3 regions of the Nonomuraea sp. NPDC059023 genome follow, and region 1 is predicted to be linked to each of the others. Evidence: riboswitches for the same ligand, from Rfam matches in the RefSeq annotation. Region 1 holds a riboswitch; each other region holds the start of a gene.
What was found. Region 1 has a riboswitch for cobalamin ahead of ACFWYW_RS44700 (hypothetical protein). Riboswitches for the same ligand answer to the same signal wherever they lie in the genome.
Positions count from the first base shown of each region.

Region 2: linked by a shared signal. The riboswitch ahead of cobN (cobaltochelatase subunit CobN) and the one ahead of ACFWYW_RS44700 (hypothetical protein) in region 1 are both predicted to bind cobalamin.
Region 3: linked by a shared signal. The riboswitch ahead of ACFWYW_RS25385 (CbtB-domain containing protein) and the one ahead of ACFWYW_RS44700 (hypothetical protein) in region 1 are both predicted to bind cobalamin.

Region 1 covers NZ_JBHYIO010000037.1:77,544-87,800, forward strand. The annotation lists gene ACFWYW_RS44685 (FecCD family ABC transporter permease) at 1-18, shown strand, start outside; gene ACFWYW_RS44690 (ATP-binding cassette domain-containing protein) at 21-1,739, shown strand; gene ACFWYW_RS44695 (hypothetical protein) at 1,736-2,284, shown strand; gene ACFWYW_RS44700 (hypothetical protein) at 2,271-3,074, opposite strand; cobalamin riboswitch at 3,118-3,321, opposite strand; gene ACFWYW_RS44705 (bifunctional 2-methylcitrate synthase/citrate synthase) at 3,563-4,651, opposite strand; gene prpB (methylisocitrate lyase) at 4,648-5,553, opposite strand; gene ACFWYW_RS44715 (MmgE/PrpD family protein) at 5,553-7,043, opposite strand; gene ACFWYW_RS44720 (short-chain fatty acyl-CoA regulator family protein) at 7,194-8,540, shown strand; gene ACFWYW_RS44725 (LysR substrate-binding domain-containing protein) at 8,669-9,208, shown strand; gene ACFWYW_RS44730 (zf-HC2 domain-containing protein) at 9,315-10,115, opposite strand; gene ACFWYW_RS44735 (sigma-70 family RNA polymerase sigma factor) at 10,090-10,257, shown strand, end outside.
Region 2 covers NZ_JBHYIO010000015.1:64,127-74,383, reverse strand. The annotation lists gene cobN (cobaltochelatase subunit CobN) at 1-2,125, opposite strand, end outside; cobalamin riboswitch at 2,156-2,361, opposite strand; gene ACFWYW_RS25350 (precorrin-3B synthase) at 2,353-3,483, shown strand; gene ACFWYW_RS25345 (precorrin-8X methylmutase) at 3,480-4,100, shown strand; gene ACFWYW_RS25340 (precorrin-2 C(20)-methyltransferase) at 4,100-5,641, shown strand; gene ACFWYW_RS25335 (cobalt-precorrin-6A reductase) at 5,629-6,405, opposite strand; gene cobM (precorrin-4 C(11)-methyltransferase) at 6,498-7,241, opposite strand; gene cbiE (precorrin-6y C5,15-methyltransferase (decarboxylating) subunit CbiE) at 7,238-8,452, opposite strand; gene ACFWYW_RS25320 (PPOX class F420-dependent oxidoreductase) at 8,449-8,832, opposite strand; gene cobF (precorrin-6A synthase (deacetylating)) at 8,904-9,650, shown strand; gene ACFWYW_RS25310 (right-handed parallel beta-helix repeat-containing protein) at 9,927-10,257, shown strand, end outside.
Region 3 covers NZ_JBHYIO010000015.1:78,786-89,042, reverse strand. The annotation lists gene ACFWYW_RS25440 (hypothetical protein) at 20-1,249, shown strand; gene ACFWYW_RS25435 (glycerophosphodiester phosphodiesterase) at 1,239-2,057, opposite strand; gene ACFWYW_RS25430 (NUDIX hydrolase family protein) at 2,122-2,658, opposite strand; gene ACFWYW_RS25425 (sigma-70 family RNA polymerase sigma factor) at 2,704-3,606, opposite strand; gene ACFWYW_RS25420 (hypothetical protein) at 3,675-4,412, opposite strand; gene ACFWYW_RS25415 (hypothetical protein) at 4,513-5,232, shown strand; gene ACFWYW_RS25410 (hypothetical protein) at 5,212-5,583, opposite strand; gene ACFWYW_RS25405 (hypothetical protein) at 5,589-6,494, opposite strand; gene ACFWYW_RS25400 (YbaB/EbfC family nucleoid-associated protein) at 6,491-6,790, opposite strand; gene ACFWYW_RS25395 (sigma factor) at 6,879-7,196, shown strand; gene ACFWYW_RS25390 (hypothetical protein) at 7,145-7,417, shown strand; cobalamin riboswitch at 7,429-7,566, shown strand; gene ACFWYW_RS25385 (CbtB-domain containing protein) at 7,623-7,784, shown strand; gene ACFWYW_RS25380 (CbtA family protein) at 7,797-8,546, shown strand; gene ACFWYW_RS25375 (histidine phosphatase family protein) at 8,585-9,283, shown strand; gene ACFWYW_RS25370 (putative cobaltochelatase) at 9,280-10,257, shown strand, end outside.

The DNA.
Region 1 (10,257 bases):
ACCGGACTGGCGGTGTGACGATGTCCCTGCGCTTGGAGGCGCTGTGCGCGGGCTACCCGGCACGCCGCGGACGAGGGGAGCGGAGGGTCCTGGACGGCCTGGCCGCAAGCGCCGCTCCCGGCGAGCTGACCGTGCTGATCGGCCCCAACGGCAGCGGCAAGTCCACCCTCCTGAAAACCATGGCCGGGCTTCAGCCGCCGCTGACCGGACGGGTGCACCTCGACGGGGAGGTCCTCGGCTCGCTGTCTCCCGTGGAGGTGGCTCGCAAGCTGGCGGCCGTCCTCACCGAACGCGACCTGCCGCCCCTGCTGAGCGCGCGGGAGGTGGCCGGACTCGGCCGCCACCCGCACACCGGCTTCACCGGCCGGCTCGGCCCGGCCGACCACGCGGTCGTCTCCTGGGCGCTGAGCGCGGTCAACGCGGGTCATCTCGCCGAACGCCAGGTCAGCGAACTGTCGGACGGCGAGCGGCAACGTGTCCTCATCGCCCGCGCCCTGGCCCAGGAACCTTCGGTGATCCTGCTGGACGAGCCCACGGCCTTCCTGGACGTCACCTCTCGGGTCGCCCTCATGGGCCTGCTGCGTACCCTGGCCCGTGATCGTGGTCTGGTCATCGTGGTGTCCACCCACGACCTGGAGCTGGCACTTCGCGTAGCCGACCGGGTGTGGCTGGTCACGGCCGAGGGTGTCCTGCACACCGGTACACCGGAGGAACTGACCGAGAACGGCCTGATCGGCGCCTGTTTCGACGGCGAGGAACTGTCCTTCGACCGGCAGGCAGGAGTGTTCACGCTGAACCCGGCACGCGCCCGCCCCGTACGGTTGCCCGACGACCCGTTGCTGGAGCGCGCCCTGGCCAGGGAGGGCTGGCGCCGGGATGCCGCCGGGGCCGTCCAACTGGCCGTGGATCACAGGGAGGGCGGATACGCGGCCGCCTACGACGGGCGAACCCCTTGGTTCCCCACCATCCCCGAGGTCGCGGCTTGGGCTCGGCACCTGCACGACCACCCCGTCCTTCTCCCGGCCGCCCCCGCCGTCGCCGTGGCCGGCACCAGCACGCTGGGCGGCTACTTCGAACTGGAAGTCGGTCCACCCGGTGACGGATGGCAGCCGTTCACCGACTTGTCCGCAGACCCGTCAGCCCTGGCCGGCCGCATCGACTCCGTCGCAGAGCGGCTCGGTACCCAGGAGAGGCGCGTCGCCGCCTCGATCCTGTTCCAGGGCCTGGCCGCGCGCCTGTGGTCGCCTGTTCTCGGCGCGTTCATCGTCCACGACCTGCTGCTCGACCTGCCGCCGCAAGACCTGCACTGGCGACCTGTCCCCAGCGGACCGCTGCCGCTGCGGATCGCCCGCCCGACCGGATGGCAGGCCGCCGACCCGAGCGCCGCCATCGAGCCGCTCTACCGCAACGTCGTCACCGAACTGCTCGAACCACTCGCCGAAACCACCCGCGGCATCGTCAAGCTGGCACCCGGCCTGCTGTGGGGCAACGCCGCCTCCTCCCTGGCCGGGAGCATCCGCGCGGTGCTGCGCCGGCACCCCGAGCTGACCGCGCGGGCGGTTCCCATCGGTCGCGAGTTGTTGCGGACCAAGCTGCTGAAAGGCACAGGCGACCTCGCCGAGCCCGGCCGCCCGTTCTTCGTCCGGCGCAGCTGCTGCCTGTACTACCGACTGCCCGGCGGCGGCAAGTGCGGTGACTGCGCCCTCATCCCCCGAAACCAGTCAGGAGCCCCATCGTGAACCACACGGTCGTCGAGGAACACGGCAACGGAACCCTGCACGTCTGGCCCCTGCCCACCGACGAGGACAACCTGCTGAACCTGGTCACCTTCCTGTTCGAGCGGCACTGGGAACACATCTGGTTCGGCGTGATCATCCAGGGCGCGGCCTGGGAGGTGGCCGCGCCCAACGCCCCTGAGCGCATCAGCATGTACGACGGCTACGTCACCGTCGACTTCGGCCGCTGGCACTTCCACCTGTGCATCGGCGAGCACACCGCCAGCGGCCCCGAACTCGGCGCCATCCGCCGGTGCGCCCGGGCCGAGCTGTATCGCCGCGTCGACGACGAGGGCATCCCCACCTCCTGGGGAGTGCGCCTGTTCAACGGCCGCGACGAACAGCTCATGACCGTCCTGCTGCCCAACCCCTTCCTCACCGACCGCCAGCAGATCCTCGATCCTCCCGACTTCGACCGGCTGGCAGCGTGGGATGAGCTACGCGCCACCTACTTCGGCTCGGCCCCTGACCCGCTCGACCGAACCGGGAAAGGGTTCAGACACGGTTGAGTCCCGCCCATCGGACACGGCCGATCTTGACCACGGCGGCGGCGGTCTCCAAGGGCGATTGCTGCCCGGGGGAGCAGGAGGCGGCCACCACGAGCTGGTCGGCGAGCTCCGAAACCGCCGCGCATGTGGTCACTGCGGTATCGACCTGTCCGGTGCCGGGCGAGCAGCCGTCCACGACGGCGGCCACGATCGTCGTGCGAGGCAGGCCCCCCAATCGGGCGAGGCCGTCGAGGTTGCCGGGCGTGGTCACGAAGTCGACCGCGATGCTCTCCACCCGTGACGCGCCCAGCACGGCCAGCGCTGGACCGGCTTCGCCCGAGCACAGGCACACCAGCAGCCGGGGGCGGTTGCTCAGCTCGCCCAGCCGCTCGTAGGCGTACGCCAGGTGACGCAGGTCCGCGGGATCGGCCGGCGGGGGTTCGTCGAGCTGGACCTCCTGAGCTCCGGCGGTGGCCAGCCGTTCGAGTAGTTCCGCGTACGGCTCCAGGAACGCGTCCAGCAGGCGGAGCCGATGATCGCCGCCCATGCTCCGCAGGAAGGCGAGCGGCCCCGGCAGCACGGGCCGCATCTCGAAGCCGAGCCGCCTGACCTCATGGTAGGCGGCCAGCGGCGCATTGCGGTCGAGCCGGAAGCGGGTGGCCCGGGTCAGCGGCCCGGTCACGCCGAAGGTGGCGGCCGAGGCGAAGGCGGGGTCGTGGAGCGGCAGGTCGGTCAGGCGGAAGTTCCGCCAGCCTTCCCACAGATCGGCGGTGGCCGCCGGGCGTCCGAGCACGGTGGTGCGTTGTCTCACGTCGGGTCCTTTTCCCTCGCGGAACCCCTGGGGGCCGCGTGCCGGGTGGCACACGGGCGGTGGCAGGTATTCGGACTCGCGGGCGTCTCACACGTGTCTACTGGCCGTCGCTTCCCAGGCCGGAGCCCAGTGCTTGTGTGGACGGCGGTCGTTCCCGCTCACCGCTGCGGGGCAGTCCCGGATTCACACCGGGTTCCCTCTTACGCCGGTCCCTCGTGAGGGCCGGACCAGCCGCAGAAGGAAGCATAACGGGCCGGTAGCCTCCCCCGTTGAAATGAGGTACACGTGTGGTTTGACGGGACGTCTGTCTCTCCGCCTGGGATCATGCTCTGCGACATTTTGGCCGGTCGCCGACAGCGCGGTCGTTGAACCGAGGTCGCGCAGAAGGGCCGCGGGCAGGGGCGTCGCACAGCCCGCGCGCCGGTGCCGTCAGCCGTCCCACCGGGTGGCCCGAGAGCCACACCCCACATCACGTGTCGAGAGAAGTGTCACGGGAGGTGTCGCTCCATTTGGCCGACGTAGGAGCTGAGGGGGCGGATGAGGGAGTTCGCAGTCAGTTGCTCGGCTATGTGAGCACTCCAGCCGGTGATGCGGGACATGACGAAGATGGGGGTGAAGGTGGGGATGTCGAAGCCCATGAGGTGGTACGCGGGGCCGGTCGGGTAGTCCAGGTTGGGGTGAATTCCCTTGGTCCGTGCCATCGCGTCGGCGAGAGCGTCGTACCGCTTCATGAGATCGTCGGCGTTCCGCAGCCGCGCCAGGTCGCGCAGCGCCGCCTCCATGGTCGGCACGCGCGAGTCGCCGTGTTTGTAGACGCGGTGACCGAAGCCCATGATCTTGCGCTTGTCCGCCAGGGCCTGCGCCAGCCAGGCCTCGGGGTCGCTCATCTCGGCGAACATGTGCATGACGGCCTCGTTGGCTCCGCCGTGCAGGGGTCCCTTCAACGCGCCGATGGCGGCGGTGACCGCGCTGTAGAGGTCGGACAGCGTGGAGGTGACCACGCGGGCGGTGAAGGTGGAGGCGTTGAAGCTGTGCTCGGCGTAGAGGATGAGGGAGATCTCGAAGCAGCGCACGACCTCGGGTTCCGGGATCTCACCGAAGCACATGTGGAAGAAGTTCTCCGCGAAGCCCAGCTCGGGGTCGGGCTGGATCGGCGCCTGTCCGCGGCGGCGGCGCTGGTTCTGGGCGACGACGGTGGGCAGGCGGGCGAGCAGGTCGAGCGCGGCGTGCGGGTTGGCGTCGGCGTCGTCCTCGCGCGGGTCTTCAGCGCCGAGCTGGCTGACTGCGGTGCGCAGCACGTCCATCGGGTGGCAGCTCTCCGGGAGCTTGGCGAGCATGTCCAGCGTGGTGCGTGAGAGGGTACGGCGGGCTCGCTCGGCCGCCTCGAACGCGCGCAGTTGCCCGGCATCCGGCAGCTCGCCGTGCCACAGCAGATAGGCGACCTGCTCGAAGCCGCAGGCGGCGGCGAGCTCCTGCACCGGGTATCCGCGGTAGGTCAGGGAGTTGCTGTCGGGGTTGACCATGGAGATCGCGGTCGTGTCCGCCACGACGCCGGCCAGGCCCTTGCTGATGGTCATCGGTCCTCCCGGTAGCCGTGGGTGAGCACGTTGGCGTCGAAGGTCGCGTAGCCGGAGTAGTCCAGCAGGTCGTACAGCTCGCCTCTGGTCTGCATGCGCTCGACCAGCCCGGCCTGGGTGCCCTCAGCGTCGATGATCTTCAAGGACTCGGTGACCGTGCCCATGATCAGGCGGAACAGGGTCACGGGGTAGATGACGACGTTGATGCCGAGGTCGCGCAGGGTCGTCGTGGTGAGCAGGGTCGATTGGCCGAACTCGGTCATGTTGGCCAGGATCGGCACGTCGACCGCCTTGCGTATGGCCTCGAACTCGGCGGCGTCGGCCAGCGCCTCGGGGAAGATCAGATCGGCTCCGGCGTCGGCGAACGCCTTCGCTCGCTCGATCGTCGCGGCCAGTCCGCCGGTGGTGCGTACGTCGGTGCGGGCGCAGACGACGAAGTCGGGGTCGCGGCGGGCGTCCACGGCGGCGCGCAGGCGGCGCACCGCGTCGGGTAGCGGGCTGATCGTCTTGCCGTCCAGGTGGCCGCAGCGCTTGGGGTTGACCTGGTCTTCGATGTGGCATCCGGCCAGTCCGGCGTCCTCCAGGATCTGGATGGTCCTGGCGGTGTTCATCGGCTCGCCGAAGCCGGTGTCGGCGTCGACGAGGGTGGGCAGGCCGGTGACCCGGGCGATGGTCTGCGAACGTCCGGCGACCTCGCTGAGCGTGGTCAGGCCGATGTCGGGCAGGGCCAGGTCGGCGGCGAGCACGGCGCCGGACACGTAGACGCCGTCAAATCCGGCCCGCTCGATGGCGCGGGCTGACAGCGGGTTGATCGCGCCGGGAAGGCGCAGCAGCTCGCCCCCGGACAGCCCGGCGCGCAGAGCGCGGCGCTTGTCGTGCGGCGTGGTGCGGGAGTGAAGCATCAGAAGATTCCCTTCGTCCCGGGCACGGAGCCGATGCCGGCTTCCAGGTTGAGCGCGGCGACCTCGGCGGCCGTCAGGCCGGCGAGGCGGGTGGCCAGGTCCAGGAAGCGATCCTTTTCGGTCTCGCTCACAGCTCCGGCGGCCAGCGCCCGGAACTTGGCGATGTAGTCCGCGCGGGCGAAGGGCCGCGCGCCGTCGGGGTGGGCGTCGGCGACCGCGCGGGACTGCTCGATGGTGCTGCCGTCGGCCAGCTCGACCACCACGCGGCCGCCGAAGGCACGGCGCTCGGGGTGGTGGTAGGCGGCGGTCCACTCCGGGTCCTCCAGCGTGGCGATCTTCCGCCACAGCTCGACGGTGTCCGGTCTGGCCGCCCGCTCGGGCAGGTAGGAGTCGACATGGTGCCAGGCGCCGTCCTGCAGGGCGACGGCGAAGATGTAGGGCAGGGAGTGGTCGAGCGTCTCCCGGCTGGCGGCCGGGTCATACTTCTGCGGATCGCCCGCGCCGCTGCCGATGACGTGGTGGGTGTGGTGGCTGGTGTGGATGGTGATCCGCTCCACCTTCGCCGGGTCGCCGATCCGGGCGCGCAGGTCGATGGCCAGGTCGATGAGGGCCTGCGCCTGATACTCGGCGGAATGCGCCTTGGTGTACGTGCGCAGGATGCCGCGGGTCGCCTCGCCCGGCGCGGGCAGCTCCACCGCGTACTCGGCGCCGGGGCCGGACAGCAGCCAGGCGATGACGCCGTCCTCACCCTCGTAGATCGGCGCGGGCGCCCCCTGGCCGCGCATCGCCCGGTCAACCGCCTCGATCGCCGCCTTCCCGGCGAAAGCCGGCGCGTACGCCTTCCAGGAGGAGATCTCTCCCTTGCGTGACTGGCGGGTCGCGGTGGTGGTGTGCAGGGCCTGGCCGATCGCGTGATAGATCACCTCCACCGGCAGTCCGAGCAGCGCGCCGATCCCGGCCGCCGCGGACGGGCCGAGGTGGGCGACATGGTCGATCTTGTGCTCGTGCAGGCAGATGCCGCCCACCAGCGCGACCTGGACCTCATAGGCCACCGCGATGGCGCGGGCCAGCTCCGCGCCTGTCCGCCCCAGATGCTGGGCGACGGCGAGGATCGGCGGGATGTTGTCGGCCGGATGCGAGTAGTCGGCGGCCAGGAACGTGTCGTGGAAGTCCAGCTCCCGTACGGCGACGCCGTTCGCCCAGGCGGCCCACTCCGGTGAGACGGACGGCCCGGCCACCCCGAAGACGCCGGCGCCGCCCGAAGCCGCGCGATGCGCCAGCGCCTGGTCCCGGGCCGCCGCCACCGGCGGTCGGAGCAACGACGCCGCGGCGACACCCGCGTTGTCGATCACCCTGTTGGCGATCATCTCCGCTACGTCGAGGTCGGGGGAGGGGGCGTGCACGGCGAGCTCGGCGAGCTTCCAGGCCAGTTGCCCGGTGACCGGCAACCGGTCGGCACTGGGGCTGACCCGGACGACATGGGTGACCATACGACTCCTTGCGAAGACGGCGAAGGCTGTCCTGCGAGCATCACAGGTGGCCGCTCTGGCAGGCCAGTGACGTCATCTGCGAAGTTTCGCGAAGCATGAGAGCGATTTTGCGAAGTTTGTGAAGAGTGTTCTTCGCATAGGCTGTCCCTCATGGGCAAGATCTTCGTGGGGCCGAGGCTGAAGGCGCTGCGCCGCGACCGGAAGGTCAGCCAAGTCCGTCTGGCGGGGCTGCTCGGCATCTCGGCCAGCTATCTCAACCAGATCGAGCACAACCAGCGGCCGTTGACGGCTCCGGTCCTGCTCCAGCTGAGCGACGTCTTCGGCCTCGACCCCGAATTCTTCGCCCCCGAAGACGGCACCCGGCTCATCGCCGACCTGCGCGAGGCCCTGGCCGGTCAGGAGATCTCCGCCGTCGCCCTCGCGGACCTGGCCGCCGCCAGCCCCGAGATCGCGCGGGCGGTAGCCGGACTGCACCGCCGCTACCTGGCCGCCACAGAACACGCCGCCGTCCTGGCCGGCGCGCAGCCCGTCGCGCCCGCGCCGTACGAGCTGGTCCGCGACTTCTTCTACGACCGGCACAACTACGTCGACGAGCTGGACCGGGCGGCGGAATCGCTGGCCGACGGCGATGACCCGGGACGGCTCGCGGCGGCCCGGCTGGCCGGTCACGGCGTGCGCGTCGCGGAGGACGGGAGCGCGCGACGCCGCTATGACCCCCACACCCGGGTACTACACCTCGCGCCGGGCCTTGGCTCCTCCCAGCGCGCCTTCCAGCTCGCGACCCAGCTGGCCCTGCTTGAGCACGCCGATCTGATCGCCGGGCTGGTCGCGGACGCGGGGTTCACCGATGCCGACGCCGCGGCGCTGGCCAGGATCGGGCTGGCCAACTACTTCGCCGGGGCGCTGCTTCTGCCGTACCGCCGCTTCCGCGACGCGGCCGAGCATCACCGCTACGACCTCGACCGGCTCGCCGCCGACTTCGGCGTGGGCTTCGAGGCCGTCTGTCACCGCCTCAGCACCCTGCAGCGCCCCCGCATGCGCGGTGTGCCGTTCTCCTTCGTGCGCGTGGACCGGGCCGGCAACATCTCCAAGCGCCAGTCCGCCACCGGCTTCCACTTCACCAGGGCGGGCGGAAGCTGCCCGCTGTGGAACGTCTACGACGCCTTCACCACCCCTGGCCGCCTGCTGAGCCAGGTGGCCGAGATGCCCGACGGGCGGCGCTACTTCTGGGTCGCGCGGACCGTGGAGCGCCGCCCTCCCCGGCATGGTTCACCGGGGTCGCTGTTCTCCATCGGGCTCGGTTGTGAGCTGCGGCACGCCCACCGGCTCGTCTACGCCGACGGTCTGGACCTCGCCACTCCGCAGGTCATGCCGATCGGCCTGGGCTGCAAGGTGTGTGACCGAGACGACTGCGCCCAGCGTGCCTTCCCGCCCACCGGCACCCAGGTGCGGGCCGACGAGCATGTGAGCGGGCTGGTGCCGTACACCACGCCCTGATCGATAGGCCAGCAGGATGGCGTCGGCCTGCCGGAACCACTCCCCGATGGGGGCAAGCCGGCCCTCGCCGCCGTGGGGCCCTGGTCGCCTGGCTGTCCGTCGAGGAGCCCGACCTCACCACCGGCCCGGTGCTCTTCACTCAGCCACGCGTCCTGGTGACCGCCTCCGGCCGCCCGCTGTCCCGGGGACCGGTCTCGCTGGAAACGCTGGGCGACGTGCCCGTCCTCGACGGGCGAACGAACGGCCGGCGCAACGTCCCCGAATACTGGGAGAACGCCTACACCCCCTTCTTCACCCCCAAGGGGCGGTCCATCGAACGTTCTCCCGAGCCGGTGGCGAGCCTGGAAGACCTGTTCACCCGGGTCGCGGCCGGGGAAGCCGTCCAGCCCCTGAGCGCCCATGCCACCCGCTACCATGCCCGCCCCGGCGTCACTTACGTGCTCATCCACGACAGCCCGCCGGTCCGTTGGGGACTGGTCGGGCGCAAGGGCGCCGAGATCCCGCCGGTCCGCGCTCTCGCCCGGGTCGTCCTCGACCTGGGCCCGCTGGTCAGCGCGTGGGCTTCGCCGCTGGACGACGGAAGGTCCGGGGCGACCGGGCGGCGGCGCACTCGACCCCAGGGCGTCGGTGCGCGGAGCCCCCCTGTCATGCGGGTGGAATTGCGGTAGATTTGATAATCATTTTCTAATGTAGTGTGATAAACCTAAGATCGGAGCGCGTCCTTCAGGTCGATCGGTGGTGCCTCCAGCATGCCAACCTGCCATGCTCAGCTGGTCAGGCCGCCGCCCCCGGTGGCGTGGCCGTGCGCCCTCCTCCCGGCCGTGCGGGCAGTCCGCCCGGCCGTGCACCGTCGGCCTCCGGGGGGTTGCGCATGAGCCGCGCCAGCCACACCAGTACGGCCCAGCCCACGATCACGATCACATGGTGGGATTCCCGCAAGGGCTCGGTGGCGGCGCCGTACAGATCCCAGAGCGCGGTCGCGGTGAGGATCACCGCACCCGCCGTCGCGAGGGGCAGTATGCCCCAAACCGTGTGCGGCCGCAGCGCCGCGGTGAGGAACCCGACCCCGAGCGCCAGGTTGAATGCCCCTATTTCCCGAATGTCGTGGATGGGGCCTGTGTCTAAAACAAAGTCGGGCTTAATAACCATTGCGTATCCAATCGCGATTTGGCAGGTGGCGAGGGCGCCCAGGAGCACGCGCGCCAGTCGTAGCGGCCAGGCGGGCGGCACGGGCCGCGAGGCCAGGTGGCGCATGACGCGGTCGGTGAGGTCGGGCGGGGGCGGCAACAAGCCGGGCAGGCCGCGGCTGAGCTCACCGGCCCGGCTCAGCCAGTCGCCGCATGCCTGGCACGCGTCCAGGTGCGCGCGCAATTCATGGATGCCGACCTCCGGCTCCTCGTTGTCGATCAATACAGAGAACGCCTCTCGAGCCTGCCTGCATTGCATATCGGTTCGCCTCTCTCGTGCAGGTAGTCGCCGCCGGGCCGAACGGGGTTCCGCGGCTGCTCCCTGATTCATGCCACCATCTCCACCCCCCGAAGAGGAACCCATGGACGAACTCACGCGACTCGCCATCGCGGCCAGGCACGGCGACACGGAGACGTTACGTGAGTTCGTCGCCGCCGCGTCGCCCGAGGTCTGGCGGCTGTGCGCCGCGCTCGCCGACGTGGACAGCGCCGACGACCTCACGCAGGAGACCTTCGCCCGGGTCTGCGTG
Region 2 (10,257 bases), on a different contig from region 1:
GGTCCACGTCCTTCAGCGACGCGGTGCCGTCCTCGGTCAGCCCGAGCGCCTGGCGCAGGCCCGGCAGTGCTTCCTTGCCCGCCCACATCTGCCTGGCCTGCAGGATCGCCAGCACCAGCCCCACCCGGGCCGGCCCCTCCGGCGCCTGGCCGAGCACGTGCAGGCCGTCGCGGATCTGCGCGTCCTTCACCTCGCACAGCCAGCCGTCCACGTGCAGGATGAAGTCGTCGAACTCGGTGTCGTGCGGCCGGTCGGCCATCCCCAGGTCGTGGTCGAGCCGGGCGGCCTGGATCAGCGTCCAGATCTGCGCCCTGATCGCGGGCAGCTTGGCCGGGTCCATGGCGGCGATGGAGGCGTGCTCGTCCAGGAGTTGTTCCAGGCGGGCGATGTCGCCGTAGGACTCGGCCCTGGCCATCGGCGGCACCATGTGGTCCACCAGCACCGCGTGCGCCCGCCGCTTGGCCTGCGTACCCTCGCCCGGGTCGTTGACCAAAAACGGGTAGATGAGCGGCAGGTCGCCGATCGCGGCGTCGGTGCCGCAGGAGGCCGACATCCCGGCCGACTTGCCGGGCAGCCACTCCAGGTTGCCGTGCTTGCCCACGTGCACCATCGCGTGCGCGCCGAAGTCCGCCGAGAGCCAGCGGTAGGCGGCCAGGTAGTGGTGGCTGGGCGGCAGGTCGGGGTCGTGGTAGATGGCGATCGGGTTCTCGCCGAAGCCGCGCGGCGGCTGGACCATGACCACCACGTTGCCCGCGCGCAGGGCCGCCAGCACGATGTCGCCCTCGTGGACGAACAGCTCGCCGGGCGGCGTGCCCCAGTGCCGCTCCATGCCGGCGCGCAGGTCCGCGGGTAGCGTGCGGTACCAGCGCTCGTAGTCGGCGGCGGGGATGCGCACCGGGTTCCCCGCCAGGTGCTCCTCGGTCAGCCAGTCCTGGTCTTGACCACCGGCGGCGATCAGCGCGTGGATGAGCGCGTCGCCGTCCTGCTCGGCGACCCCGGGGAAACCTTCGCCGAGGTCGTAGCCGGCCTCGGCCAGCCTGGCCAGCAGCCGGACCGTGCTCGCGGGGGTGTCCAGGCCGACCGCGTTGCCGACCCGGGAGTGCTTGGTCGGGTACGCCGACAGCATGACCACGAGCCGCCGCTCGGCCGGTGGCGTGTGCCTGAGCAGGCCGTGGCGTACCGCGATCCCGGCCACGCGGCGGGCCCGCTCCGGGTCGGCCGTGTAGACGGTCAGGCCGTCCTCGTCGATCTCCTTGAACGAGAACGGCACCGTGATGATCCGGCCGTCGAACTCGGGGATGGCCACCTGCGAGGCGGCGTCGAGCGGGGACAGGCCGTCGTCGTTGTCCTCCCACTCCTTCTTGCCGCTGGTCAGGCAGAGTCCTTGCAGGATCGGGACGTCCAGGGTGGCCAGCGCGCCGACGTCCCACGCCTCGTCGTCGCCGCCCGCGCCCGCGGTGGCCGGACGGGAGCCGCCCGCCGCCAGGACGGTCACGACCAGGGCGTCGGCGGTGCGCAGGACGTCCAGGAGCGCGGGCTCCGCCGTTCTGAGCGAGGAGCAGTACACCGGCAGCGGCCGGCCGCCGGTCTCCTCGATCGCCTGGCACAGGGACTCCACGAACGCGGTGTTGCCGGCCACGTGGTGGGCCCGGTAGTACAGGACGCCGATCACGGGGCCCTCGGTGGCCTTGGAGTCGCGCTCCAGCGGGCCCCAGGAGGGCATGGGGGCCGGCGGGGCGAAGCCGTACCCGGTCAGGAGGACCGTGTCGGACAGGAAGCCGTGCAGCTCGGCGAGGTTGGCGGGGCCGCCGTGCGCGAGGTAGGCGTGCGCTTCGGCGACGACGCCCGCGCTCACCGTGGACAGCTCCATCAGCTCGGCGTCGGGGGCCTGCTCGCCGCCGAGCACGACGACCGGGCGTGGACCGGCGAGCAGCGCGTCGAGGCCTTCCTCCCACGCGCGGCGGCCGCCGAGCAGCCGGACCACGATCAGGTCGACGCCGTCCACGAGCGCGGGCAGGTCGTCGGTGAGCAACCTGGCGGGGTTGCCCAGGCGGTAGTCCGCGCCGCTGGCGCGCGCGCTCAGCAGGTCGGTGTCGGATGTAGAGAGCAGCAGAACGCCAGGCACGCCGCAGTCCTCCCTCGGGGTCCTCGCCCCGTTCGCAGGTGTCGCGACGGCAGGAGTCTCCTGGCTCCCGGATCGATGCTCACCCCGGCCTTCCCGCCCATCGCTGGACAGTGGCCTGTGGTGGGGTTCGCTTCCCGGTCACAGTGGCGGGACCGCGCCGGTTTCTCACCGGCTTCCTCCCATTGCCGTCGCCTAAGGGTGAGCCTACTGGCGTTACCATCCTCATCGTGTCCATAGCCGACTTTTCCGGACGTCTCCGCCCAGATGCCTGTCCGGGAGCGCTACAGACGCACGCCGCCGCGGACGGCCCGCTGGCCAGGATCCGCCTGCCCGGCGGTGCCATCACCCCAGCTCAGCTCCGTGAACTGGCCGCCTTCTGCACGAGCGGGATCGAGCTGACCTCGCGCGCCAACGTCCAGGTGCGCGCCGTGGAATCTCCGGCGATCTTCGCCGATCGGATGGCCGCTGTGGGCCTGCTGCCCTCGCCGACGCACGAGCGGGTGCGCAACATCGTCGCCTCGCCGCTCGGCGGGCGGCTGACCGGCTTCGCCACCCACCCCCTCGTCGAGGCCCTGGACCGCGCCCTGTGCGCCGACCCCGCCCTGGCCGAGCTGCCGGGCCGCTTCCTGTTCGCCCTGGACGACGGCACCGGTGACGTCGCCTCGCTGGGCGCCGACGTCACCCTGGTCGAGGACGGCATCCTGCTGGCCGGTACGCCCTTCGCGATCCCCGGCGCCGGGGTGGACACCCTCCTGGCCGCCGCGCGAGCCTTCCTGGCCGAGCGCGCGGACAGCGGCGCCTGGCGCATCGCCGAACTCCCCGACGGCCCCGCCCGCGTCGCCACCCACCTCACCGCAGCCCGCCTCACCGCCACCCGCCTCACCGCCATGCGCGTCCAGGCCGGCACCGCCGCGAGCGCGTCCCCGGTGCGGGCGCGCGGGGCCGGGGTGATCGCGCTGCCGGACGGCCGGGTGGCGGTCGAGGCCGTGGTCCCGCTCGGGCGGCTCACCGCGGCCCAGGCGCGCCTGCTCGCCACCCTCGATGTCCCGGTACGGCTCACGCCGTGGCGTACCGTCGTGCTCCTCGACCTCGCCGAAGAGCCCGACCTGACCGGATCCGGCCTGGTCACCGACCCGGACTCGCCCTGGACAGGGGTGAGCGCGTGCACCGGCAGCCCCGGCTGCGCCAAGTCCCTGGCCGACGTCCAGCACGACGCCGCCCAGTGGGTGGCCACCCGTGAGCGCCGCCCGGAACTGCCCGTCCACTGGGCGGGCTGCGAGCGCCGCTGCGGCCTGCCCAAGGGCCGGGTCATCGAGATGGTCGCGACCGGCGACGGATACCAAGAAAGGCAGAAGTGAGCGACTACATACGCGACGGCGCCGAGATCTACCGGCGGTCGTTCGCCACCATCCGCGCCGAGACGGACCTGTCCGGGCTCCCGGCCGACGTGGCCCAGGTGGCGGTGCGGATGATCCACTCGTGCGGGATGACCGACCTGGTCGGCGACCTCGGCTGGTCGCCGAACGTGGTCGGGGACGCGCGCACGGCGCTCGGGGCCGGGGCGCCGATCCTGTGCGACGCCATGATGGTGGCCTCCGGCGTGACCAGGAGCAGGCTGCCCGCCGGCAACGAGGTGATCTGCACCCTCGGCGCGCCCGGCGTGGCCGAGCTGGCCGAGAAGCTGGGCACCACGCGCAGCGCGGCGGCGCTGGAGTACTGGCTCGACCGGCTGGACGGTGCCGTCGTGGCGATCGGCAACGCGCCCACGGCACTGTTCCGGCTGCTGGAGATCGTCGCGGAGGGCGGGCCGAGACCGGCGGCGGTGCTGGGGATTCCCGTGGGGTTCATCGGCGCGGCCGAGTCCAAGCAGGCGCTGGCCGAGAGCGGGCTCGAGCACCTCGTGGTGCGCGGCAGGCGCGGCGGCAGCGCGATGACGGCGGCGGCGGTCAACGCCATCGCGAGCGAGGTGGAGTGATGGAACACAACGAGCGCGCGGCGGGCAGGGATCTGGCCGGGGACGGCGAGCGGGTGGCGGGTGCCGGGCGGCTTTTCGGGGTGGGGCTCGGACCCGGGGATCCGGAGCTGATCACGGTGAAGGCGGCCAGGCTGATCGGTGAGGCCGACGTCATCGCCTACCACGCCGCCCGGCACGGACGCAGCATCGCCCGCTCGATCGCCCTGCCGTACCTGCGGGAAGGGCAGATCGAAGAGCTGCTGCTCTACCCGCTGACCACGGAGACCACCGACCATCCGGGCGGCTACCAGGGCGCGCTGGACGACTTCTACGTCGAGTGCGCCGCCAGGCTCGCCGCACATCTCGACGCGGGGCGTACGGTCGTGGTGCTGAGCGAGGGCGACCCGCTCTTCTACGGCTCCTACATGCACATGCACAAGCGCCTGGCCCACCGCTACCCGACCGAGGTGGTGCCGGGCGTCACCTCGATCAGCGGGGCGTCGGCGGTGCTCGGCCGTCCGCTGGTCGAGCGGGACGAGACGCTGACCGTGCTGCCCGGCACCCTGCCCGGCGAGGTGCTGGCCGAGAAGCTGCGCGCCACCGACTCGGCGGCGGTGCTGAAGCTGGGCCGTACCTTCGAGAAGGTACGCGACGCGCTGGCCGAGGCAGGACGGCTGGACGACGCCTGGTACGTGGAACGCGCCACCATGGACGCCCAGCGGGTCGCGCCGCTGAAGGACGTGGATCCCGACGGCGTGCCGTACTTCTCGCTGGCGCTGCTGCCGAGCCCGGCCGAGCACACGTTCGTGCCGGAGAAGCCGGCCGGGCAGGGGCCGGGCGAGGTCGTCGTGGTCGGGCTCGGGCCCGCCGGGCGGCCGTGGCTCACGCCCGAGGCGCAGGAGGCGCTGGCCGCCGCCACCGACCTGGTCGGCTACGGCCCCTACGTGGACCGCGTCCAGCCGAACCCGCGCCAGCGCCGCCACCGCACCGACAACCGGGTCGAGGCCGAGCGGGCCAGGCACGCGCTGGAGATGGCGCGCGACGGCGCCCGGGTGGCGGTCGTCTCCTCCGGCGACCCGGGCGTGTTCGCGATGGCCAGCGCGGTGCTGGAGGCGGCCTCCGACTTCCCGGACGTGCCGGTGCGGGTGGTGCCGGGACTGACCGCAGCGCAGGCCGTGGCCGGGCGGGTGGGGGCGCCGCTGGGGCACGACTACTGCGTACTGTCCCTGTCGGACCTGCTCAAGCCGTGGGAGGTCGTGGCCGACCGGCTGCGCGCCGCGGCGCGGGCCGATCTGGTGCTGGCGTTGTACAACCCGGCCTCGCGCAGCCGTACCTGGCAGGTGGGCGCCGCGCGTGACCTGCTGCTGGAGCACCGCGCGCCCGGCACTCCGGTGGTGATCGGCCGTGACGTCGGCGGGCCGCGGGAGTCGATCACCGTCACCACGCTGGCCGCCCTCGACCCGGCCGACGTGGACATGCGCTGCCTGCTGATCATCGGCTCCTCGACCACCCGGGTGAGTGAGAGCGGCGCCGTCTACACCCCGCGCCGCTACCCGGCCTGAACCCAGGCCGCCGCCGCGCCCGCACTCTCCACCAGCCGCACCCCCGCGGGCGGCGGCGGCCGATCCACCATGATCACCGGGAGTCCGGTCTCCCGGGCCGCGACCAGCTTCGCGCTCGTCATGGCGCCGCCGCTGTCCTTGGTGACCAGCACGTGGAGACGGTACCCGCCGATGAGCGCGCGCTCACCCTCCACGGTGTACGGCCCGCGATCCAGCACCACGTGCGCGTTCGCGGGCACCGGCGGCTCGGGCGGATCCACCGACCTGGCCAGGAACCACATCGAGGTGAGCCCGGCGAACACCGGCAGACTCCGCCGCCCCGTCGTCAGGAACACCCGCCCGCCGGGAAACGCACGGCCCAGCTCCTCGGCCGCCGCGGCCAGGGAGGGCACCCGGCGCCACCGGTCGCCCGGCCCCTCGCGCCAGCCGGGACGGCGCAGCACCAGTAACGGCACCCCGGCCAGGGCGGCGGCCTCGGCGGCCGAGGCGCTCATCCGCTCGGCGAACGGGTGAGTGGCATCAACGAGCCTCTCGATCTTCTCGGCCACGATCCACCGAGCCAGCCCCTCAGCCCCTCCGAACCCGCCCTCGCGCACCTCACCCACCGGCAACCGCGGATTGGTGACCCGCCCGGCCAGCGACGACACCACCCGCATGCCGGAGGGCACCAGCTCGGCGGCCAACGCCCTGGCCTCGGCCGTACCCCCGAGGATCAGCACCCCACCCTCGCGCGAACCCGCGACGGGACGCGAAGGCAGACCCATGGACAGACCCGCAGACGGGTCCACGGCCGGGTCCACGGACGGACCCGTGGACGGACCCGCGGGTGGGTCCGTGGACGGATCTGTGGGCGGCGTCATGGGCGGGCTCGGGTGGCGCTGTACAGGTGGCTGTCGGGGAACTCCGAGGCCGACAGCACGCGGCCCACCACGATCACCGCCGTGCGCTTCACCCCGGCCTCGTGCACCCGGGCGGCGATGTCGGACAGGGTTCCGCGCAGGATCAGCTCGTCGTCCCTGCTGGCCCGCGCCACCACGGCCACCGGGCACCCGGCGCCGTAGGACGGCAGCAGTTCCTCGACCACCTGGTCGATGCGCTGCACGGCCAGGTGCAGCACCATCGTGGCGCCGCTCGCCCCCAGCGTGGCCAGGTCCTCGCCCGGCGGCATCGGCGTGGCGCGCCCGGACACGCGGGTCAGCACCACGGTCTGCCCGACGCCCGGCACGGTCAGCTCCCTGCCCAGCGACGCCGCGGCGGCGGCGAACGCGGGCACCCCCGGCACCACCTCGTACGGCACGCCGATCGCGTCGAGCCGCCTCATCTGCTCGGCCACGGCGCTGAACACCGACGGGTCACCCGAGTGCAGCCTGGCCACGTCGTGCCCGGCGGCGTGCGCGGCCGCGAACTCGGCGACGATCTGGTCGAGCGTCAGGTTCGCGGTGTCCACCAGCCGGGCCCCGGCCGGGCAGGACTCCAGCAGTTCCCGCGGCACCAGCGACCCGGCGTAGAGACACACCGGCGCCCGCTCGAGCACCCGCAGCCCGCGAACGGTGACCAGATCGGCCGCCCCCGGCCCGGCTCCGATGAAATAAACGGTCACGACGCATCCTCCTCGGGTTTCACGACCGACCACACGGTCACCGGCATCATCGGCCGCCACGCGGTGAACCCGCCCACGGGTCCGGCCCGTTGCACCGACAGCCGCACCAGGTCGCCGCCGCGTTCCGCCTGCCAGCGGACGGCGAGGGCCTCCGACTCCAGCGTGACCGCGTTCGCCACCAGCCGTCCGCCGGGGCGCAGCGCGGACCAGCACGTCTCCAGCATCCCGGGCGCCGTGAGCCCGCCGCCGACGAAGATCGCGTCCGGCTCGGGCAGCCCGGACAACCCGTCGGGCGCGCGGGCCTCGACGATCTCCAGGCCGGGTACGCCCAGAATCTCGGCGTTCCTGCGGATGGCGGCGGCTCTGGCGGGGTGGCTTTCGACGGCGCTGGCCGTACAGGAGGGGTGGGCGCGCATCCATTCGATGGCGATGCTGCCCGCTCCGGCGCCGACGTCCCAGAGGTGCTCGCCCGGCAGCGGGGCCAGCCGCGACAGGGTGACCGCGCGGACCTCGCGCTTGGTGAGCTGCCCGTCGTGCTCGAACGCGGTGTCGGGCAGGCCGGGTACGCGGGCCAGCGGCTCCAGGCCGGGATCGGGGCGGCAGGTGACGGCGATGACGTTCAGGGCGGAGCCGGGTTCGCCGGCCCAGGTGGCGGCGGTGCCGTTCAGGCTGGTCTCGGTGGTGGAGCCGAGGTCGGACAGGACCGTGAGCGTGCTGCGGCCGTAGCCGCGCGCGGTGAGCAGGGCGGCGACGTCGGCGGGGGAGGTGCGTCCCGGCCCGAGCACGGCCAGGCGCCGCCCCGGCGCGAACGCGGCGTTGAGCGCGGCCACGGGCCGGCCCACCAGGCTGATCACCTCGACGCCCTCGACCGGCCAGCCGAGCCGCGCGCACGCCAGCGACAACGAGGAGACGTGGGGGAGCACCGTGAGGCGTCCGGCGCCGAGCAGCCTGACCAGCGTCGAGCCGATCCCGAAGAACATCGGATCGCCGCTGGCCAGCACGCAGAGCACGCGGTCGCGGTACGACTCGACGAGGCCGCCGAGCGCGGGCAGCAGCGGCGAGGGCCAGGTGACGCGCTCGGCCCCGGACGGCGGCAGGGTGCCGAGCTGCCGGGCGCTTCCCATGATCACTTCGGCCCGTTCGAGTACGGCCCGCGAGCCGGGCGTCAGCCCCGCCCAGCCGTCCGCGCCGATGCCGACGACGGTGATCACACGTTGCCCAGGACGCGGGTGACGTGGATCTCGATGACCACGCGGGCCGGGTTGGCGCGCGGCGGCTTGTAGCGGGCGGTGTAGCGCCGCTCGGCTTCGGCGACCTGCTCGGGTTCGTCCCTGAGTACGGCCCGGCCTTCGAGCGTCGACCAGCGCCGCCCGTCCACCTGGCAGACGGCGACCCGGGCTCCCCGGGCGGCGTACCTGGCCTTCTGCGACGTCCCGGAGGTGATCACCCGGGCTATGCCTTCGGCGAGGTCGAGCGTGACCCCGACCGGGACCACGTGCGGGGTGCCGTCGGGCCGGACCGTGGTGAGCGTACAGAGGTGACGTTCTTCCCAGAATGCTGCAAAGCCGTCACCTTGCTCGAACAGGTTCACACGTCTCCTTCTGGCCGACCGGGGATATCGTAATCGCGCCCGACATCTCCTCCGAAGGCAGATTCTCTCCGGTGAAACGCATCCTCATCATCGGCATCGGCGCCGGTGACCCCGACCACCTCACGCTCCAGGGCGTCAAGGCCATCGCCGCGGCGCAGGTCTTCTTCGTCCTGGACAAGGGCGCGGCCAAGCACGACCTGGTCGATCTCCGGCAGCGGATGATCGAGGAGCATGGGCGGCAGCCGTACCGGATCGTGGAGGCGGAGGATCCGGAGCGGGACCGCACCACGCCCGCCTACACCGGCGCGGTCGAGGACTGGCGCTCGCGCCGGGCGGCCATCTACGAGCGGCTGATCGCCGAGGAACTGTCCGACGGGCAGACCGGGGCCTTCCTGGTGTGGGGCGATCCGGGCCTGTACGACAGCACGCTGGCCATCGTCGAGGAGATCCTCGCGGCGGGCCGGGTGGCCTTCGAGTACGCGGTGGTGCCCGGCATCACCAGCGTCTCCGCGCTGACCGCCACCCACCGCGCCAGCCTCACCCGCGTGGGACGTCCGGTCCAGATCACCACCGGCCGCCGCCTGGCGGCGGAGGGGCCGCCGGCCGACGACGTCCTGGTCATGCTCGACGCGCACTGCTCCTTCGGCGACCTGGGGGCGGACTGGCACATCTACTGGGGCGCCTACCTGGGCACGCCGGACGAGATCCGGGTCGAGGGGCCGGTGCCCGAGGTCGCCGGCGAGATCCGGCGGCTGCGCGCGGAGGCTCGCGAGAGCAAGGGCTGGATCATGGACACCTACCTGCTCCGCAGGTTGTAGCGCAGGACCGGCACGGCCGCGATCGCGAGCAGGAGGCCGCGCGGGGGAGGCGCCGCGCGGGCTGGCCTGGCGGGAGTTCGAGGGGTTTCACCGCTCGGCCCGTTCGGCGCCCCCGAGCCCGCGGAGAGGTCGGAGCCCGCGCTGGCGGTGGCCGCGGTGATCCTGGCCTTCTTCGAGGCGGACGCGTCAACCTTTGGGAGCGCTCCCGATATCGCCTAGGGTGGCGGCTGACCGATCTTTGTCGAGAAGGTGAGGCCTTCCGTGTTAAGGATCTGCGTGACCGTCGCCCTCGCGCTGGCGAGCGCCGGCTTCGGAGCAAGTTCCGCCTCGGCGTCCGCCGCCCCCGTCTACTACCTCGACAGCGCCGCGGTCGACGACTCCGGCGCCGGCACCTCGCCCGCCACGGCCTGGAAGACCCTGGCCAAGGCCTCCGCGGCCGACCTGCCCGCGGGCGCCAGGCTGCTGCTGCGCCGCGGCGGCTCCTGGACGGGCCAGCTGGCCGTCACCGAGTCGGGCACCGCCGCCGCCCCCATCGTGATCGACGCCTACGGCACCGGCGCCAGGCCCGTCGTGAAGGGCGACGGCGAGGCCTGCGTGGATCTCGCCG
Region 3 (10,257 bases), on a different contig from region 1:
CCGCGGAAGGGAACCCGTTGTGGAAGCGGTGTTCGAGACCGCGTATCGCGGACTGCCGCCCGACGCGGCGCGCCTTTACCGGCTGCTGGGGCTGCTGCCTGGGAGCGATTTCACCGCTGCTCTGGCCGGCGCGCTCGCGGGTGGTGAGGTGCGGCCGTTGATCGGGGCGCTTCTGGAGACGTACCTGGTGGTGGAGGCGCTGCCCGAGCGGTACCGGCTGCATGAGCTGGTCCGGGGGCACGCGGCGCACGCCGCCGAAGGGGAGCCCGCGGCCGAGCGGGACCAGGCTTTGCGGCGGGCGGTGGCCTGGTATTCGCGCATGGTCACCGCCGCTCACTGCCTGGTCCTGGATCGTCCTGGGGAGCCGGGGGTGTTCGACGGTCCTGGCGAGGCGCTGGACTGGCTGGAGAGTGAGCGGGGGAATCTGCTGGCGTTGCTGCGGCAGGCCTCCACCGCGGGGTGGGATGAGCTGGTACGGCGGAGCGCCGAGGCCATGTGGGCGCTCTATGCCAACCGCAAGCACTACGCCGACTGGCTGGAGACCAGCAGGCTCGGGACCCTGTCCGCGCACCGGCTGGGTGACTGGGCGGCTGAGGCGCGGATGCGTGATCAGACGGCCAGGGCGTTGATCGAGCTGTCGGACTTCTCGGCGGCCGCGACCGAACTGGACAAGGCCGCCGCCGAGGTGGACCGGGCAGCCGACCTGGCCAAGGCACCAGAGCCTACGGGCGCCGGAAGCTCCGGGAACAAAAACCCAGAAAACACCACAACAACCGGGAACGTCGGGGGCGCTGGGGGCGCCATGGGCACCGGGAGCGCCAGTGGCGCGGGGGCCGTGGGGAGTGGGGGTGCTGAGGGTGGGGCTGTCGCTCGGAAGGTGGCTGAGGTGCGGGCGGTGATGGTCGAGACGCGGGGGCTGCTCGAACTGGCCCGGGGCAACCCCGACGCCGCGGCTGAACGTTTTGACGAGGGCGTTCGGGCCTATGAGGTGCTGGGCGACGCCCAGGGCAAGGCTCTGCTGACCTATCAGCGAGGACGGGCGCTGGCCGCCGCCGGGCGGAACCAGGAGGCGGCCCACGTGCTGGAGGCGGCCGCCGGCCTGGCGCACGATGACGAGCTCACCCGGGGCAGGATCGCCATCGTGCTCGGGCAGGTCTATCGGCGGCTGGGCCGTACCGAAGAAGGGGAGGGGTGGCGGAGAGAGGGCGCGGAGATCATGCGGGTGCGGCGGATTCCGGTCAAGGAGTGAGTCCCGCCATGCCGGGCCGGTCGGTGATGATGCCGTCGACGCCTTGGGAGGCCAGGCGGCGCCACTCGGCGCGGTCGTTGACGGTCCAGGTGAAGACTTTCATGCCCAGCCTGTGGATGCGGTTGACGTACGCCCGGGTGACGTACTGGTAGGGCGGGTTGATCTGGGTGGCGTAGCGGGACAGGGTGCGGAGCTGGCTCACCGCGGGGGTGCCGAGGAGGCCTACCGGGATGCGCGGCATCCTGTGGTGGAAGGTACGCATCGAGCGCCAGTCGAAGGACTGGACGACCAGGCGGCCGGGCTGCAGCCACCAGGAGTTCCTGCGGAGTTCGGCGGCTACGCGGCGCTCGATGCCGGGGTACTGGTCCGGGTCCTTGATCTCCAGGAGCAGGCCCATGCCGCGGCCCTTCATGGTGCGCAGGGTCTCGCCGAGGGTCGGGACACGTTCGCCGGAGTGACCGGAACCGAACCATGAGCCCGCGTCGAGCCTGCGGATCTCATCCAGGGTGAAGGCGCTCAGCGGCCACGGCGCGCGGTCGGGGAAGACGTTCTCGACGTTGGTGGTCCTGGTCAGCGTGGGGTCGTGCAGGAGGATGAGCTGATGGTCCTTGGTCTCGCGGACGTCGAGCTCGAACATGTCGGCGCCCTGCCGGCCGGCGAGCCTGAAGGCGGCGAGGGTGTTTTCCGGGGCGTCGGCCGAGGCGCCCCGATGGGCGACGTTGGTGGGGTCGGCGGCGGCGGAGACCGCCGGCGTGAGGGTCGTCAGGGTCGTCAACGCGGTCACGATGATGAAGCCCAGTCGTCGCATGCGACCGAGCTTGACAGGCTAACGTGACTCCGAGTTAAGCGCAGAGTGACGCGTCGCTTACAAATCAGGTCAAGCGTCCCACATGTGCTAGTGCCTGCTTGAGCAGGACGCCCTGCCCGCCGGCCATCTCCTGCTGCACCATCGGGGACGACGCCTCCTCGGGAGTGAACCAGACGAGGTCGAGCGCGTCCTGCCGCGGGCGGCAGTCACCGGACACCGGGACGATGTAGGCCAGCGAGACCGCGTGCTGCCTCGGGTCGTGGTACGGCGTGACGCCCGGCGTCGGGAAGTACTCCGCGACCGTGAACGGCTGTGGCGAGATCGGGATGTTCGGCAGCGCCACCGGCCCGAGATCCTTTTCCAGGTGCCGCATCAGCGCGTCGCGGACCCGTTCGTGGTGCCGGACCCGGCCGGAGACCAGCGCCCGGCTGACCTCGCCGTCGGAGCTGATGCGCAGCAGGAGGCCGACGTGGGTCACGACACCGGTCTCGTCGACTCGCACGGGGACGGCGTCGATGTAGAGGATCGGCATGCGTCCGCGAATCGACTCCAGCTCTTCGGGAGCGAGCCAGCCAGGTACGGTTTCGGTCTTTTCGGTCACCCGCTGATCGTACGTCCTCCCCGGCCGCGAGGCTGGCAGCCGGGGTCAACGTCGGTCCTGGTCGCGGGGCAGCGAGGGCAAGGAGGCGAGGCGGCGCAGGCGCTCAGGGCTGGCGAGGATGTCCATGGCCACGATCTTTCCGCCGGAGACGGTGACCGCGGCGACGATCTTGGGCTTGCCGTTCGGTGCGGACATCATGCCCACGGCCCCGTTGACCAGCACCGGCACGTAGCGGTCCGCCATCGCGCGGAACGACATCGCCTGGCCGGCCACCTCGGCGGCCCCGCGGATCACCCGCAGCGTGCCGATCGGCACGTCGGCGCCCTCGACGCGCAGCACCACGTCCGGGTCGAGCACGGAGACCAGCGCCCCGAAGTCGCCGTCCCGGGCGGCGGACAGGAACGCGGCGACGACCTCGCGCTGCCGGGCCAGGTCGGGGTCGGGAGCGACGCGGGCGCCCTGGATCCGGCGGCGGGCCCGGCTGGCGAGTTGCCTGGTGGTGGCGGGGGAGCGTTCGACGATCGTCGCGACCTCCTCGAACGGCACGCTGAACATGTCGTGCAGCACGAACGCCAGCCGCTCGGCGGGCGCCAGCGTGTCGAGCACCACGAGCAGCGCCAGCCCGACCGAATCGGCCAGCAGGGCCTCGTGCTCCGGGTCGACATGGTCGCCGACGCTCACGATCGGGTCGGGCAGCCGTTCACCGATGGGGTCCTCGCGCCGGGACTCGCGCGAGCGCAGCATGTCGAGGCAGACTCGCCCGGTGACGGTGGTGAGCCAGCCGGCGAGGTTCTCGACGTCGCTCACGTCGGTCCTGCTGAGCCGGAACCACGCCTCCTGGACGGCGTCCTCGGCCTCGCTGAGCGAGCCCAGCATGCGGTAGGCCACGGCCCGCAGGTGCCCGCGATGCGACTCGAACCGGGCCGCGAGCAGGTCGTTGTCGTTCATCGGTCACTCTTTCGCGGTCCGTCGTCAAGGGCGACGTCCAATGTACGGGGCAAAAAACGCCATCAGGGCTAAGGGGTGGGCCGGCCGGCGATCGCGTCCTGAACCGTGTGTTTGAACCGTTCGATCGGCTCGCGGATCCTGTGCTCGCGCCACTCGGCCCGCCGCAGCTTGCGCGACCCCTCCCGGTACCGCCAGCGCGCCCACGGCGAGCCCGGCCTGGCCAGCCGGATGGCGCCGACCAGCGCGAGCGGGGTGAGGTAGACCCCGATCAGCCCGGTCCAGATCTTCCCCTTGCTCAGACTGAGCACCGCGAACAGGATGTTCGCCGTGACGACGAGCCCGCCGTTGATCAGGTCCTGGCCGGTGAACAACTCGTCGACCTCCAGCGGGCTGATCCCGAGCAGTCCGAGCCCGCACAACGCCAGCGCCATGAACACCGTGTCCACCGACAGCCGCCCCCGCTCGGTCCAGTAGACGTCCTGCAGATGCAGGACCAGCGCGAACTCGTCGAGCACGAGCGCCGCCCCCACGCCGAACACCGCCGCGGTCACCCCCGCGGGCGCAGAGCTTCCATCCTGTACGGCCAGCCCGCCGATCCCGCCCAGGCACATGAACACCAGCCCGAACACCACGTGGTGGATGTGCATCCCGCCCGGGGTGACGTTCCCCGGCCACCACCGCACCCGCTTCCTGATCATCCGGACGCTGAACCTGATGAACAGGAACGTGAGCAGGAACAGCACGAAGAAGCAGAACAGCCGGAGCTTCCCCGCGTCGACGATCTCCCGGGCGAACCAGTGCCGCATCTACCCCCCAACGACCGGCCGGGGGGTAGTGCTAGGTGTACCCGTAATACTCGCCTCTGTGCCAATGTGCCCGCTGACCTGCGCCGATTGAATGATCGGCATGACGCGGACACACTTTCTCCCCGGCCCGTGGGTCGAGGCGGCCGGGCTGCTGCTCGGCCCGCTCCTGCTCCTCGCCGGGGTGCTGACCCGGATCGGCCAGGACGACTTCTTCCCCGGCCAGCTCGCCGCCTATGCCCGGCAGCCCGGCACGATGACCCTGTCCTACAGCCTGTTCGCCGCCGGGCTCGTACTTCTGTGGCCGGCCGCGGTCGCGCTGGCCCGGCGGATCTCCGCCACGCACCCCGGCTGGGCGCGGTGGGGCGTGACGCTGGTGGTGCTCGGGTTGTTCGGCCGGGTCTTCCACGCCGGGGCCGGCCACCTGGCGTTCCAGATGGTCGACGCGCTCGGGCTTGAGGCCGCGCAGAGGGCCGTGGCCGGCACCTACGGCGCCTTCCACGTCTTCAAGGCGGTCAACGTCGTCATCATGGCGGGCTGGATCGTGCTGGCGGTCGGCGCCTTCCGCGCGAAGGCGTTCGGTCCCGGCGCGGCCGGGGTGGCCCGTTGCGTCGCGCTCGCGCTGGCCACCGGGCTGCCGCTCGGCGTGCTCAAGGGCAGCACCGACCTGCCGTCCCTGCTCGCCGTCGCCGGTCTGGTCGTGGCCATGGCGCCGCTCGGGGTGAGCGTGCTGAGGCAGGCGGGGCCGGCGCCGCGGTGGTGGGCGGTGGCGCTCACCGTCGCGGCCGTCCCGGCGGCGTTCCTACTCGGGCTCAGCGGGTGAGCCCCAGACCTTGGGGTTCTCGTCCGGCTCGGGGAGCTTGGACAGGAGGTCGGCGATGCTGTCCCAGTTGGCGACCCGGACGAGGTCGCCCATGAGGCGCAGGCGCTCGGCAAGCTGCTCGTGGGCCTCGTCCAGATGGACCAGGCCCTTGGCGATCTGGTCGGTGTGGGCCTCGTAGCCGCGGGCGCCGCCGTCGCCCTTGAAGAACGTGACGCCCTCCTGGGTGCCGCCCCAGAAGGCGCCGATGGCGGTCAGTTCCGCGGCGGCCCGCCGTACGTGGTCGGCCAGGTCGCGGCGCTCGGTGTCGTAAGCCTCGGCGACGGCGCGCAGCCGGGCGCGGTCGATTTCCATCCTGCTCACCCCGCGGGTTTGTGGGCCATCGTGAAGTAGAGGAGCATCCGGCCCAGCGTTTCCTTCCAGGTCGGGATCAGGTCCTCGCCGCCCTGGCCGTTCATGGCGTCGTAGCTGGGGCCGTAGCCGACGGAGCCGCCGGCCATGCGGCCGATGAAGTACTGCAGGTCGAGGTTCTTGGTCATCGCCCTGGCCGCGGGCATGGCCGCGTCGAAGGCGCCGTAGAAGGCCACCGAGGCGGCGAACTCCTTGAGCGCCTGCCGGGCGTTGTCGCCCAGAGAGCCCGGGTCCTCGCCGCGCGCCGCCTTGACCCCGGCGACCACGCCCACGTCGCCGATGGCGAAGAAGGCGCTGCCGATCGAGTACTCGGTCAGCTTGGCCAGCACGACCCGCGCGACCGCGTGCTCCAGGAGCTTCGACAGCAGCTTCGCCTGCGCCCTGCGCATGAGGAACTGCGTGATCTGGTACGCCGCCCCCGCCTGCCACGGGAACGTGGTGATGAAGATGAAGCTGGCGAGGTTGGCCAGTGCCATGGTCCAGTAGGCGTGCCGTACGGTCTCGACGATCTCCGCGAAGTCGTCGCAGGCCTCGGCGTTCGCGCGGCAGGCGGCGGCCAGCTTGCCGGGGTAGCCGAGGGCCGGCGGCATCGGGTACAGGCCCTCGGTGACGGTCCGCTTGAACGCGTCCACCCCTTCGCCGCTGTTGCGCCGCCAGACCGACTCGGCGGCGGGGTAGGTGTTGCCGGAGCTCTTCTCCACGCGTTCGGCCAGCCGTAGCCAGGTGTCGCGGGCCTGGCGGGCGCGGTCGGGGTCGCCTTCCGGGTAGTCGACCGCGAGCATTTGGAAGACGAAGGCGGTGATGCCGAGGGCGCCGAAGCCGTAGATGGAGGCGCGGGTGGGGTTGATCTTCATCGCAGCACGTCGGGGGTGAACGGCTCGGCCAGCGCCCTGGCCTGGTCACCGGCGTCGCGGGCGGCAGCGGCGGCGGCCTGGAGGACGGCGGCGGCCAGCTCGTCGGAGCCGAGCCGCATGGCGCGGGGGTCGATGGTGAGCCCGGCCAGGGCGCCGGTCATGGTGGCCTCGGCGACGACCCGGCCCTCGGCGGCCTCACCGCGGCCGCGTACCCGCTCGATCTCTTGCTGGAGTCCCTGGAGTCGGGCGATCTCCCCGTGGAACTCGGCGAACATCCGGTCCAGCTCGTCTGTCATTCGGCCCAACGTAGATCGTGGCACCGGCAATGGCAACTGAACTAGTAGGTAAAGCGTTTCACCTCACATTCAACAGAATCCGGCCTCCGTGCGTCTGGGATGTGATGGACCGAGGAAGGGTGAGGCCAGGGTGGACGACTTCGCGGCGTTCGTCGCCGAGCGCGCCGACGCGCTCCTGCGCTATGGATACGTGCTCAGCGGCAACCCGCACGACGCGGCCGACCTGACCCAGGAGGCGCTGATCAGGTTGCATCGGGCCTGGTCGCGGGTGCGCGGCAAACGCGCGCGGGCGAGATCTGGGTGCGGTGCGGCGTGCTCACCTGCGTCGGCCACAGGCCGGACCGGACCGTTTTCATGCGCCTGCGCGACGGCACCCAGGAGCGGGACCTGCCCGAGGCCCCTGTGATCGGACTCGCCGCGGACCGGTTCATGACGGTGCGGTTCGACTCGGCCGGCGGCGGTCAGGCGCTGCTCGACCTGGCCACGGGCCGCTCCGGAGACCTCGGCACCCGGCCCGGTGACGATGGCGGGATGCAGATCGTTCAACCGGGCGTCGGCGACGGCCGGCTCGTTCACTATCCGCTCGGGGGCAAAACCGTGATCATCGACCTTTCGAAGATCACGTGACTGTTGACGAGAACCGGAGGAAAGGATACGTTCCGGTAGATTTCACGGCTGTCAGGGGAAATCCGGTGAGATGCCGGTGCGGACGCGCCACTGTATCCGGGACGTAGATCCCGGGAGCCAGGTCACCTAACGGCCGTGACCTCACCTGTTGGGACGCGTCATCCCTGAGGAGGCCTTGATGAGTGGTGGGACCACTTCGACGTCCGTGCCCTTTCCCCGTTTGCGGCCCTGGTTGCTGAGCGTGCCGTTGTTCCTGTTGATCGCGTACCTGGTTCTGATGGACAACGGCGCGGTCTCGCAGACCGGTACCTTCCTGCACGAGCTGATGCACGACGGGCGTCACCTGCTCGGCGTGCCCTGCCACTAGGGGCCGGGCACGATGGTGCGCACCCTTGTGGTCAGAGGTCTGCTCCTGGGCCTGCTGGCCGGACTGTTCGCGGGCGCCTTCGCCTTCCTGGCGGGGGAGCCCCACGTGGACAGCGCGATCGCCTTGGAAGAAGCCGCGGCGGCGGCAGCGCCGGCCGCGCCGGCCGACGATCATCATGGTGAGGAGGCCGAGGTCAGCCGGCCGGTGCAGAAGGCCGGGCTGTTCCTCGCGACGGGCCTTTACGGCCTCGCCGTCGGCGGCATCTTCGGCCTGGTCGTGGCCGGGCTGCGCGGCCGGGTCGGCCCCAGGTCGGACCCCGCGCTCGCGTTCGCCGCGGCGGGCACGGCCTTTCTGGCGATCGTCCTGCTGCCGTTCCTGAAATATCCCGCCAACCCGCCCGCCGTCGGCGACCCCCACACGATCGGCAGCCGGACCCTGCTCTACGTGGTCATGGTGCTGGTGGGCCTGGCCGCCGTCGCCATCGCGGTCGCGAGCGGGCGCCGGGTCACCGGCGGTCCGTGGGCGCGCTGGAGCGTCACCGTGATGACCTTCCTCGTGCCGGTGGTCGCCGCGCTGGCGCTGCTGCCGCGGGTCGACGAGGTGCCCGCGGGCTTTCCCGCCACGTTGCTTTGGGAGTTCCGGCTCGCGTCGCTGGGGACGCAGCTGGTGTTCTGGGCGGCGTTCGGGGCGCTGTTCGCCTGGGCGGGCGAGCGCGCCGCCCGCCGGACCACCGCCGCCGTCCCAGCCGCCGCACCGAGCTGAGCGGAGTGCTTTTCGTACGGCATGCCAGCACACCAGGCATGCGCACAGCCTGCTTCCCCGCACCGGAGCAGGCCGATCGCGCCAGCCTGGCGAAGGCCGCCCTTCTGGCCGGGACCGCCGACCTGGCCAGGACGGCGTCATACGCGGGACCCGGCACCCGGCCCGAGCTCCGCGAGCTCCGCGAGCCCGGCGAACTCCGCGAGCCCGGCGTGTCCGGCGACGCGGAGCCCGGTGGGCTTGGGGAGATGCTGACGGCCGGGCAGGCGGGGGCGGCGTTCGTCGCGCCGTCGGTGGCCGCGTTGCAGACCGCCTCGGCCATGGGGCTCGCGCCCATCGTGGTCGACGCCCTGGCCGAGGCCGATCACGGCCGGTGGGGCGGCCTGCCGTACACGAGGGTCGCCCAGGACGAGCCGGACGCGCTCGCGAGCTGGCTCGCCGACCCCGGCGCGGCGCCCCACGGCGGCGAGAGCCTCGACCAGATGACGGCGCGCGTCACGGGGTGGCTCGACGAGACGCGGGCCAGGTTCGACGGCCGGCGCGGGCGGCCGTTCCTGGTCATCTGCGACTCGGGAGCCATCCGCGCCGCGCTCGGGCACGCGCTCGGCCTGCCCCCGCTGCACGCCGCCCGTTTCGACCTCGCGCCACTGTCCACCACCGAACTGGCCGTCACCCGCGGCGGCTGGCGGGTCGCCCACGTCAACCGGGACGCCCTCGAACACCGGAAGGTCACCTCTTGATCGCCACCTACCCGTTCAGCGCGGTCGTCGGGCTCGACGACCTGAAGCTGGCGCTGGTGCTCAACGCCGTCTCGCCCCGGGTGGGCGGCGTGCTCGTCCGCGGGGAGAAGGGCACCGCCAAGTCGACGATCGTCCGCGCGCTGGCCGCCCAGCTACCGTCGGTGGACGTGGTGGCCGGTTGCCGGTTCGCCTGCGACCCGGCCGCGCCGGACCCGGACTGCCCCGACGGGCCGCACGACCCCGGCGAACAACGCCACCGGCGGCCCGCCTCCCTGGTCGAACTGCCGGTCGGCGCCTCCGAGGACCGGCTCGTCGGCTCGCTCGACGTCGAACGCGCGCTGACCGAAGGCGTGAAGGCGTTCGAGCCGGGACTGCTGGCGGGCGCGCACCGCGGCGTGCTGTACGTCGACGAGGTCAACCTCCTGCACGACCACCTCGTGGACCTCCTGCTCGACGCCGCCGCGCTCGGCACCTGCTACGTCGAGCGCGAAGGCGTGTCGGTACGGCACGCCGCCCGCTTCCTCCTGGTCGGCACCATGAACCCGGAGGAAGGCGAGCTGCGCCCCCAGCTCCTCGACCGGTTCGGACTGACCGTCGAGGTGAAGGCGTCGCGGGACCCGGACGAACGGGCCGAGGTGGTACGGCGGCGCATGGCCTACGACGCTTCACCCGAGGCGTTCGTGGCGCGATGGACCGCCCAGGAGTCCGCGCTCGGCGAGCGGATCCTGCGGGCCAGGGCGCTGCTGAGCGGCGGGGTCGTCCTTCCCGACGCCCGGCTGCTGCAGATCGCGGCGGTGTGCGCGGGGTTCGAGGTGGACGGCCTGCGCGCCGACCTGGTCACGGCGAACGCGGCCATGGCGCACGCGGCCTGGCAGGGGCGGGACCGGGTGACGGAGGAGGACGTGCGGGTGGCGGCCCGGCTGTCCCTGCCGCACCGGCGGCGCCGGGACCCGTTCGACGCGCCGGGGCTGGAC